Regions from separate parts of the Shewanella sp. ECSMB14101 genome, predicted to be linked through region 2. Evidence: predicted binding sites of a transcription regulator. Region 2 holds the regulator's gene; each other region holds the start of a gene.
The links. Region 2 encodes sigma-54, which starts transcription at its own class of promoters, with help from an activator protein. Its sites were predicted from a motif close to GTTGGCACGNNNNTNGNNT; they were not measured.

Region 1 (3,280 bases), on a different contig from region 2:
CGGCGTTTAACTTCGCGTCTGTGCTGTAATTCGCAGGCGGCTTTAGGGTTCTTAGGTGCTGTGATCGCTTCGATTTCAGCATCGTTCGGAATAACATCGAGTAACTGAGCCATAGTGAAATCCTCGTCAAATAAAGTGCTTGAGCATTCATTTGGTGCTATTTAGCACTGATTCGCTTTAACATAAAGTCAACTGAGTCAAAGTGTTAGCCTTTTGGTCTCCCAAGGTGTCATCTGAGTTCAGAGCACATTAGCGAGCGCTAATGAGAAAAGTAGCAGGGGATTTTGGTTTTTTGTTTGATCGAGTTAACACAATTGCATTTGTCGGTGTTTACGATAAAAATTGTGCAGTTTAACCGAGAGGGTTAGGTTAACAATCTGTTTTTAATAGATTTATTTTTTTGGGGATGGTGAGCTGCCAGCTAAATTAGTGGCAACTCATCTAAATTTGGATCACAAATCGAAACTATAGCTGTAGCTCACCAGTACTTTTGGGTCGTCATCATCAAGGTCGGTATCGCTGACCATGAATGAGAAGGTGCCAAATTCGCTTTCTTTATCCAGTGACACTGAATAGTCCGCGTAGTTGTCTGTGTCGAACCAAGCATTGACGACATCACCGCTTGAGTAACCATAGTGAACATTTAGCGACAGGCTCTCTGATATCGGGAAGCTGATGCCAGCATTAATATATTGGAGATCTTTTTCGTCATAGGGATCTGAGGCGACATCGCTATCGGCATTCACGACATGGGAATAGGAGAGACTCAACCATTTCCAGCTTATGCCCACGGAAATTTCGCCAAAGTCTATGCTCGAATCGCTGTCGGGATAGGCGTAGTAGAGGTAGCCAATGTCATAACCAAAGTCCTCGCCAACGCTGCCGGCATAGCCACCGTAGAAATCGATCTCATAGGTGGTGTCGTCGCCAAAATCGACATTAGAGGCCCAGGTGCCCAGGTAAAGGCCGCTGTCATGCTCATAGTCGATACCGCCTTGTATTGCGGCGGCGTCACCGGTTTGTGTGGCACCTCGCCATAAGTAGTTAGAGGTGGCGCCTATGTTGCCCGTTACGCTAGCGCTGGCTGGTAAGGCAACCATTAAGGTTCCCGCAAGGATGCTAAGGGTTCGCAATGCTTGTTTCATACTCATTCCTTTTATTGGTCTATGGGAGCGGCTCTGCCTGTTGTTATGAGTATTGTCAGGCCGCGTACAAGTTAAAGCGAAGAGTGTGCCAAGTATTTATTTGTTATTTTTCATGAGGTTATTTTGTTTGCATCATATTTAAGCAATAAAGTGGTGAAAAATGATGCATAAAATGCACTAGAAAAGTGCATAAAAAAACCTCCAAGTGGAGGCTTTTTCTTTGCGAGTAAAAAAGTAGCGATTTAGTTTACGCTGTCTTTTAACGTCTTACCGGCTTTAAACTTAGGTACTACGGCCGCTGGGATCTGAATTTCTTTGCCCGTTTGTGGGTTGCGGCCTGTACGTGCTGCGCGGCTAGTGGTCTCGAAAGAACCAAAACCTACAATAGAGATTTTTTCGCCGTTCTTCATCGCTTCCGCTACCGTTTCTTCGAAAGATTTTAAGGCGCGAGCAGCTTCAGCTTTAGTGAGTTCAGCGCTTTCCGCTATTTTTGCAACAAGTTCAGTTTTATTCATTTGGATAGTCTCTTCTTTCCGTAGATTTAGTAATACCAATTACATTAGATACTTGCAATTGCTGGACTTAACATGCCACAAGCATCCCTATAATGAAAGCGGTTTTATGCACTTATACGAGGCTTTAGTCAAAATCAGTAAAAAATTAATTGCCATCTAGGGTAAGAAGGCAATCTGGGCGTAGCGGCTTTGTCAGTCAGACGACTTAGATGATTTAACTACTTAAATAAAGTGGGCCATTGAGTAAGGCCCACTAGGTGGGGTTTAGAGGTTGGACTGAAATTTATGCCTTTTCACCGGTATCTACAGGAGCGGCCAGGTAGTGCTTTAACCCCTTAGAGAAGGCCATATACCACTGAAAACTCAGCAGGATGAGCACGACCATGGCGATAGCCCAGATGGGAAGTTCCTGGCCGCGAACGACGACCTTAACGTCTTCTGGAGTGATCTGATAGGCGATGATGGCCGTGGCGCCCAGTGCCGTAAACCCAAGCGTCTGAATGCCGATATAGATTTTTAATACCAGGCTGGCCCAGGCGGTTCTGGCTATCAGACCTATCAACACGGGAATTACTCCTAGCGTAAAGAGATCAAAGGTCTGGCTTTGCAGTGCGCGCCAACCGGCGAGAATGGCGATGACAATATAGAGGGCGATCAGTAGCAATATGCTGGATGTCGGTCGATTCATCTTAATTAGTGTGCGGTTAATCATTTGCACCGCAGTGTAGAAAAATGGCGCAGCTTAGTCCAATGCTTTACCCAATTTAACCGCTAATGCTGCCTAGGCGCCTTGCTTAAGGTAAGATGTCGCCCAAGTTGATAGGGTAACGGCAGTGAGCGGTTATCCACTGAGCGCCACGCCTTATGATGAGAAGAGCATGAAAGAAATTGAATTTTGGCAGTTAGTCACCCGCAGTCAGCCGCAGCAAGATCAAGAGAGCCTGGCCGCAGACCTGAAAGGGAAGCTTATGCTGCTGAGTGACGAAGAGCTTGCGGCTTTTGATAAGATCTTTTCCCAACAGATGCGCCGAGCCTATTTGTGGTCGCTCTGGGGGGCGGCGTATATCGTGACTGGTTGTGACAGCGAGTATGGCTTTGCCGAATTTCGCTGTTTTCTGATCTCTCTGGGTCAGGAGTGGTTTGAGAAAGTGTTGGTCGACCCTGATCAGTTGGCGCAGCTACCAGCTTGGCCGGAGAAAGATGGCTATGCCTATCCTTTTGTGGACGAATATGACCTGATGGCTGGTCAGATCTATGAGGATCGCACAGGACAGGAGCTACCCTTTGTGCCCTCGGGTCAGGCAACGCCTCAGGGCAAGAAATTCTCACATAAGAAAAAACAGCTGAAGGCGACTTACCCTCAGCTGTTTCAGTTGTTTCCTTTTTAGTGACAGCGTAGCAGCCTGGGTTTAAAAGCAAACCTGGGTATTGCTGTCGAACTGCAATTCATGCTCGGCACAGGCGCCTTCCATGAACTTTTCTTCGGCCTGTTCTAACTGGGCGTCGAGATCAGACTGGAAGGTATCTAATACCTGATTTTCATTCTCTTCCTGATGCTGATCCAGGATCTGGTAATGCTGCTCAACCGCGGCGCGTTCGCTGTCGGTTAACTCATTGGCG
Region 2 (3,280 bases):
ACAGGCAACCCGGCCACCTACTCTCAGGTAATGGAAGATGGCCGTCCCGCCTCTGCCAGTGCCAAAGAGATCCGCTATGAACTCTCGAGCCGCACCCTGACACTCATTGGCGATGCTACCCTGGAACAGGAAGGCAGCCAGGTCACAGGCACTCAGATCCGCTACAACATTGAACAGCAACAGCTGATCGCCGAGAGTACAGGCAATGACCGCGTGATCACCATTATTCAGCCTGAAAACTATCAAGAGCAGAAACAAGCGCAACCCGAGCCAGAACAACCCGAACAGGAAAAGCAATGACAGACCTGACCTTGAAGGCGGAAAACCTCGCCAAGAGCTATAAGAGTCGTGCCGTTGTCCAAGATGTGAGCCTTACAGTCAAAACCGGGCAGATCGTCGGCCTATTGGGACCAAACGGTGCCGGTAAGACCACCACCTTCTACATGGTGGTCGGCCTAGTACAGAGCGACAAGGGACGCATCTATATCGATGATGACGACCTCACCCTCGACCCCATGCACCTTCGCGCCCGTAAAGGCATAGGTTACCTGCCCCAGGAAGCCAGCATCTTTCGCAAACTCTCGGTACGCGACAACATCATGGCCGTGCTGCAGACTCGCAGCGATCTGGATAACGATGGCCGCGAAGAGGAGTTGGAACATCTTCTGGAAGAGTTTCATATTACCCATATCCGTGACAGCCACGGTATGGCCTTGTCGGGCGGTGAACGTCGCCGGGTAGAGATCGCCAGGGCCCTGGCCGCGAACCCGAAATTTATTCTGCTCGATGAACCCTTCGCCGGTGTCGACCCTATCTCGGTCATCGACATCAAGAAGATCATCGAGCAACTCAAAAACCGTGGCCTAGGTGTGTTGATCACCGACCATAATGTGCGCGAAACATTAGACGTCTGTGAGAAAGCCTATATCGTCAGCCACGGTAATCTGATCGCCGAAGGAACACCCGCCGAAATCTTAGACAATCAGCAAGTACGAGCAGTGTACTTAGGTGAACAATTCAAGCTATAGTTAATCTTATAACCGGGCCATAAACTGAAACTAATATCAGATTGTGGCCATAAGGACTATCCTTTATATTTGTCCGGCCAATTAGCCAGAGCTTTCTCATTTTATAATTAGAAACAAGGGAATAGCAGTACGATGAAAGCGTCACTTCAGCTCAAAATGGGTCAGCATCTCACCATGACGCCCCAGCTACAACAGGCCATACGTCTGTTGCAGTTGTCGTCACTAGAGTTGCAGCAGGAGATCCAACAAGCATTAGAATCCAATCCGCTACTGGAGTTGGATGAAGAGCAAGAAGGCGCCAGTGCCGAACTACAAGATGATACCGCCGTCGACAATTTCGACAGCAAGTATGATGACAAGATAGAGCTGGATTCGAGTCAGGATAACTCAGGCGTCGAGACCTCAGACGCCCTGACTCAAGACTCTATGCCTGACGAGCTGCCGGTCGACACCACCTGGGACGAGGTCTATACCGCCTCCCCTAACTCCAGCTCAGGCGCCATGCGCGACGACGACATGCCTTTTCAGGGCGAGACCAGTGAAGGCCTATACGAGCACCTCGAATGGCAGAAGAATCTCACCCCTTTTTCCGATAACGATCTGGCCATCGCCACCGCCATCATAGATGCCATTGACGAACGCGGTTACCTGACCCAAACCTGCGAGGATATTCTCGAAGCGATGGGCGATCCCGAAATAGAACTCGATGAGGTCGAGGCAGTACTCAAGCGAGTACAGCACTTCGACCCCATTGGCGTGGCGGCTCGAGATCTCAGCGAGTGTCTGACGATTCAGCTGGCCCAATACAGCGACGATACCCCACATATCGCCAATGCACGCATGTTGATCAAGGAGCACTTGGATCTCATCGCTGGACGCGACTTCCGCCTCTTGATGCGCAAAACCAAGCTTAAAGAAGATGAGCTAAGAGATGCTATCGCCCTCATTCAAACTTTAAACCCCCGTCCAGGCCTAGCCATTACCGCCAGCCGCGACGAGTATGTGATCCCTGATGTGACCGTCACCAAGAAGAAGGGACGCTGGGTGGTCGAGCTTAATCCCGATAGCATGCCCAAGATCAACGTCAACCAGCAGTATGCGGCCATGGCGCGCAGTACTAAGAGCCAGGCTGACGGTCAGTTTATTCGTGGTCACCTGCAAGAGGCGAAGTGGTTCCTCAAGAGTCTTGAGAGCCGTAACGAGACACTGCTAAAGGTCACCAACTGCATCGTCGACTTCCAACAAGGTTTCTTCGAATTTGGCGAAGAGGCGATGAAGCCCATGGTGCTTAACGACATCGCCGAGGCAGTGGAGATGCACGAATCGACCATCTCCCGTGTAACCACACAGAAATATATGCATACCCCGAGAGGGATCTTCGAACTCAAATACTTTTTCTCTAGCCATGTCGGCACTGACGATGGTGGAGAGTGCTCTTCAACAGCAATACGGGCTTTTATTAAGAAGCTAGTTGCTGCGGAAAACCAGAAAAAGCCATTAAGCGACAGCAAGATGGCTCAACTCTTAGCTGAACAAGGCATTAAAGTGGCACGTCGCACTATTGCTAAGTACCGAGAGGCAATGCTTATACCGCCCTCGAATCAGCGTAAGAGCTTATAACACGTAACTGGAAACTGGAGGACTATCTTTATGCAAATAAACCTGACTGGGCACCATATCGAGATCACCCAATCTCTAAGAAACTATGTTGAAGAGAAATTCACAAAGCTTGAACGTCATTTCGATCAGATCAATAATGTGCACGTTGTATTAAATGTCGAAAAGTTGCAGCAAAAGGTTGAGGCCAAGTTACACCTCCGTGGCGGAGAAGTGTTCGCAACATCCGAACATGCGGACATGTATGCCGCGATAGACTCCCTGATTGACAAGCTCGATCGTCAGGTCATTAAACACAAAGAGAAGCTTACTAAACATTAACGATGGAACTGAGTACCATCCTGCGGCCGGAGTGCACAACCTGCGCCACTCCGGGCAGTAAGAAAAAGGTACTGGAGCTTATCAGCGACTTAGCCGCTGTCCAGTACCCCACCCTCTCCTCTCAAGAGATTTTTGAAAGCCTTCTGGCTCGAGAGAAAATGGGCAGCACAGGTATAGGCAATGGTATCGCGATTCCTCACGGACGGCTGACGAACATAGAGCAACCTGTGGCCGTACTGGTGAAGTGTGCTGAACCAATCGCATTCGATGCCATTGATAATAAGCCCGTCGATATCCTTTTTGCATTATTGGTG
Region 3 (3,280 bases), on a different contig from region 2:
GGTCTGCGTCGCGAAGTAACTCCTCACCTTGTGCATAAAGTAGCTGTCCGGCTTCGGTTAAACTCAGGCTTCGAGTGGTACGCTGTATCAGCTGAACACCTAATTTATGCTCAAGATCGGCAACCTGAGTACTGACTTTTGACTTAGAAATCCCCAATTTTCGCGCTGCAGAGCTAAAACTCCCGGCGCGAGCAACATGAGTAAAAATTGCAATAGGTTCTAAAAGTTCTAACATTTAAATAGCCTTAAGGTGTATGCGACACTATAAATACCAATTATAAATCATAGAGATACCTCAACGGTTTAGAGTTATCCCCTTGACTATGCAGATTATTTTAAGAGTAGAGTCAGACTGTTAGCCATTTCAATTTCGTTATCGAAATTTAGCCAGCATTGTTATTATTTTTACAAGTATACCAAAGATTTGCACTTTGATTCTAATACCTATTTTTTAGTCACTATACACCCAGATAGGACATTAGGAAAAGCCAATAACAAAAAGCAACCTGAAGGCAAAAAAAAGCCCTGCACCCAAGGTAAATGCAGGGAAATGTGGATCTTGCGATGCCAGAGGAATTAACTTGCGAATTACTCGCGCAGCGGCTGCTGTTTAGCGCTCACTAATGGGAAATCGCTCAGTGCGGGGACTTCGCTGCGCAGCTGTGACTCAATCATAACCAGCTGCTGAAAGTTGTCACACAGCTTGTCGGCGCGCGCTTCTAAATCTGTTGCCTGTTGCTCGATTTGGGCTTCGATATCATCACCGACTCGCTCCATCTTGGCAGAAAAGGCGTTCATCTTCTCTTCGAAGGTATCACCATCGCCGTTCATCATCTCGCTGCCCAGGGTCATCATCATGCTACCGATTGAACTTTGCACCACCTGCTCCATCTCTTTTTCAAACTCCTTACCAAAGGTGTCTTCCAGAGAGGACTCGGTTGCGCCAAGGTAAAACTTATCGCCATTTTGATAGGCTACGGTATCGATACGCTTAGCCAGGCTGTCCATCATCTCATCAATCTTAGCGCCGGCGGCATCACCGAGTAGCGGCGTTAATGCCATGCTTACGGCGGTAGAGGCGATATCCACGGCGTCATGTACCACATCGATCACCTCAGGAAGTTGATTAGACACCTCCCCCGCATACTGATTAACCAGTGCCTGCTGTTTGTCATTAAGCTGGACTCTGTCGCCATCGACATAGAGCTGACCCAGCTCGATACGATAGACCTCTTTTTTTGATTTACTGACAACCAACTTGCTCGGCTCCACCGAGACATCATAGTTGAGACTCACCTCGCACTGCTTGTCGTCACGGCCAAAGGAGATCTGGTTATCTTTACCCTCGCCAGCCCAAGCCGAACTCGTGGTCGCTAGTACAAATGCAGTCAGTCCAAGAGATGCAGTCAGTTTCTTCATGTTCTTATTCCTTAAGTCGTCGATGATTCACATGATGTGTAGCTCAAGGGGCACCATGTGTCGTTGATTACAGAGAATACAGATATCGTGCCAAAATCAACTAATTCAATACAATCAACAATATAGCCATATTCGATAGGATAGACCTAGTGAGAAAACTTAACTCTCCAACCAGTTTTTAGTGAATTTTACTAACTGATAAAGCGGCGATCGCAGCCTTTAAAAGATAGAACGGCCCAAGGCCTGGGAGAGATGTTCAAGTGCGGCGGTTCCCGCTAATGAGTTGCCATTCTTATCTAGCTCGGGTGACCAGACACAGACACTCATATCACCTGGGATCACGGCAATAATACCGCCGCCTACGCCACTCTTACCTGGCATACCTACCCGATAGGCAAACTCTCCAGCTCCATCATACAGGCCAGATGTCGCCAGTAGGGCATTGAGTTTACGGGTCTGGATGGGTGATACCACAGGCTTACCGTCTATGCTCTTGCCAGCGTTTGCCAGGTAGAGCATCGCCTTTGACAGATCGGCGCAGCTCATCTTAAGGGCGCAGTAATGAAAGTAGTTTTTTAGCACCTTATCGACATCGTTATTAAAGTTGCCGAAAGACTTCATCAGATAGGCGATGGCCGCGTTGCGGGCGCTGTGTTCATATTCAGAGGCTGCGACACGCTTATCGTAAATCACATGGGGATTGGTGCTCAGTTTTCTCACCACCTCTAGCATATGATGCTTGGGCGCACCCAAACGGCTTTGCAAGAGATCGGCAATGATCAGGGCGCCAGCATTAATAAAGGGGTTTCGCGGCACGCCGCGCTCAAGTTCAATCTGAACCAGAGAGTTAAAGGACTGTCCCGAAGGCTCTTTACCGACACGAGACCAGATCTCCCTCTCTTCATATAGGGTTAAGGCCAGCGTGAGGCTAAATACTTTAGAGATACTCTGAATCGAAAAGGGCTCGAGATAATCTCCAGCCCCTATCGTTTGACCATCAACTGTGGTGACGGCGATCCCCAATTTTTGGGGATCCACCTCGGCTAAGGCTGGAATATAATCGGCAACCTTACCCTTGCCCAGCAGCGGACGGACCTGCTCAATAATATTTTCGAGCAGTGCCTTTTGCGGCATTAGTTCCACCAAATATCGTACAGTTCGCTAACCACAACATCTTTAGCTGGCTGATTCTTCCAAAAATCACTCACGGCTTGGCGATCTTCTTCGGTACACTTGCCTATGGTCTGGGTCGCGATGATCCCTTCCCACTCTTTATGACCGCCACCATGAAAACCCAGTTTTCTGGCTTCAATCACCTGATCGATAAACTGATCGACAATGTCATCGATCTGTTCTTCGCTTACCGAGTCTTCGAAGGTCCAGTTTACGTCGAAACCTAACTCTTGAAATTCATCGATGCGTAATTTCTTGCGTAAACGACGACTACGTGTTGCCATGTGTATACCCTCTCTTTATAGAAATTCAGCTTACTCGGTACGCTCAAACATCAGATCCCAGACACCATGGCCTAAGCGATGGCCTCTGGCCTCAAATTTGGTCAAAGGGCGATGATCGGGGCGAGGCACAAAATCACCACTGGCAGATTGGTTTTTATAACCTGGTGCCGCGCTCATCACCTCTAACATATGCTCACTGTAGTTTTCCCAATCGGTCGCAAGGTGGAACACACCACCCACTTTCAGGCAGCGGTGAATAAGCTGAGCAAACTCAGGCTGCACGATACGACGCTTATGATGGCGCTTCTTATGCCAAGGATCGGGGAAGAACAGCTGCACCCTGGCTAAACTACCGCTTTGAATGCTATTTTCCAATACTTCAATGGCATCATGGTGAAACACGC

Region 1: a site for sigma-54 is predicted at 1,220-1,238, ahead of NY07_RS09095 (TorF family putative porin). Genes of this name have one in related genera too.
Region 3: a site for sigma-54 is predicted at 1,496-1,514, ahead of NY07_RS13300 (YggN family protein). Genes of this name have one in related genera too.

What each region holds. Positions count from the first base shown of each region.
Region 1 covers NZ_JSFF01000009.1:56,232-59,511, reverse strand. The annotation lists gene NY07_RS19605 (hypothetical protein) at 1-113, opposite strand, end outside; gene NY07_RS09095 (TorF family putative porin) at 453-1,145, opposite strand; gene NY07_RS09090 (HU family DNA-binding protein) at 1,388-1,660, opposite strand; gene NY07_RS09085 (hypothetical protein) at 1,944-2,372, opposite strand; gene NY07_RS09080 (DUF4240 domain-containing protein) at 2,539-3,048, shown strand; gene NY07_RS09075 (hypothetical protein) at 3,070-3,280, opposite strand, start outside.
Region 2 covers NZ_JSFF01000013.1:23,811-27,090, forward strand. The annotation lists gene lptA (lipopolysaccharide transport periplasmic protein LptA) at 1-300, shown strand, start outside; gene lptB (LPS export ABC transporter ATP-binding protein) at 297-1,028, shown strand; gene NY07_RS11115 (RNA polymerase factor sigma-54) at 1,161-2,648, shown strand; gene hpf (ribosome hibernation promoting factor) at 2,679-2,966, shown strand; gene ptsN (PTS IIA-like nitrogen regulatory protein PtsN) at 2,969-3,280, shown strand, end outside.
Region 3 covers NZ_JSFF01000016.1:110,277-113,556, reverse strand. The annotation lists gene NY07_RS13305 (LysR family transcriptional regulator) at 1-235, opposite strand, end outside; gene NY07_RS13300 (YggN family protein) at 589-1,419, opposite strand; gene glsB (glutaminase B) at 1,639-2,553, opposite strand; gene NY07_RS13290 (YggL family protein) at 2,553-2,876, opposite strand; gene trmB (tRNA (guanosine(46)-N7)-methyltransferase TrmB) at 2,907-3,280, opposite strand, start outside.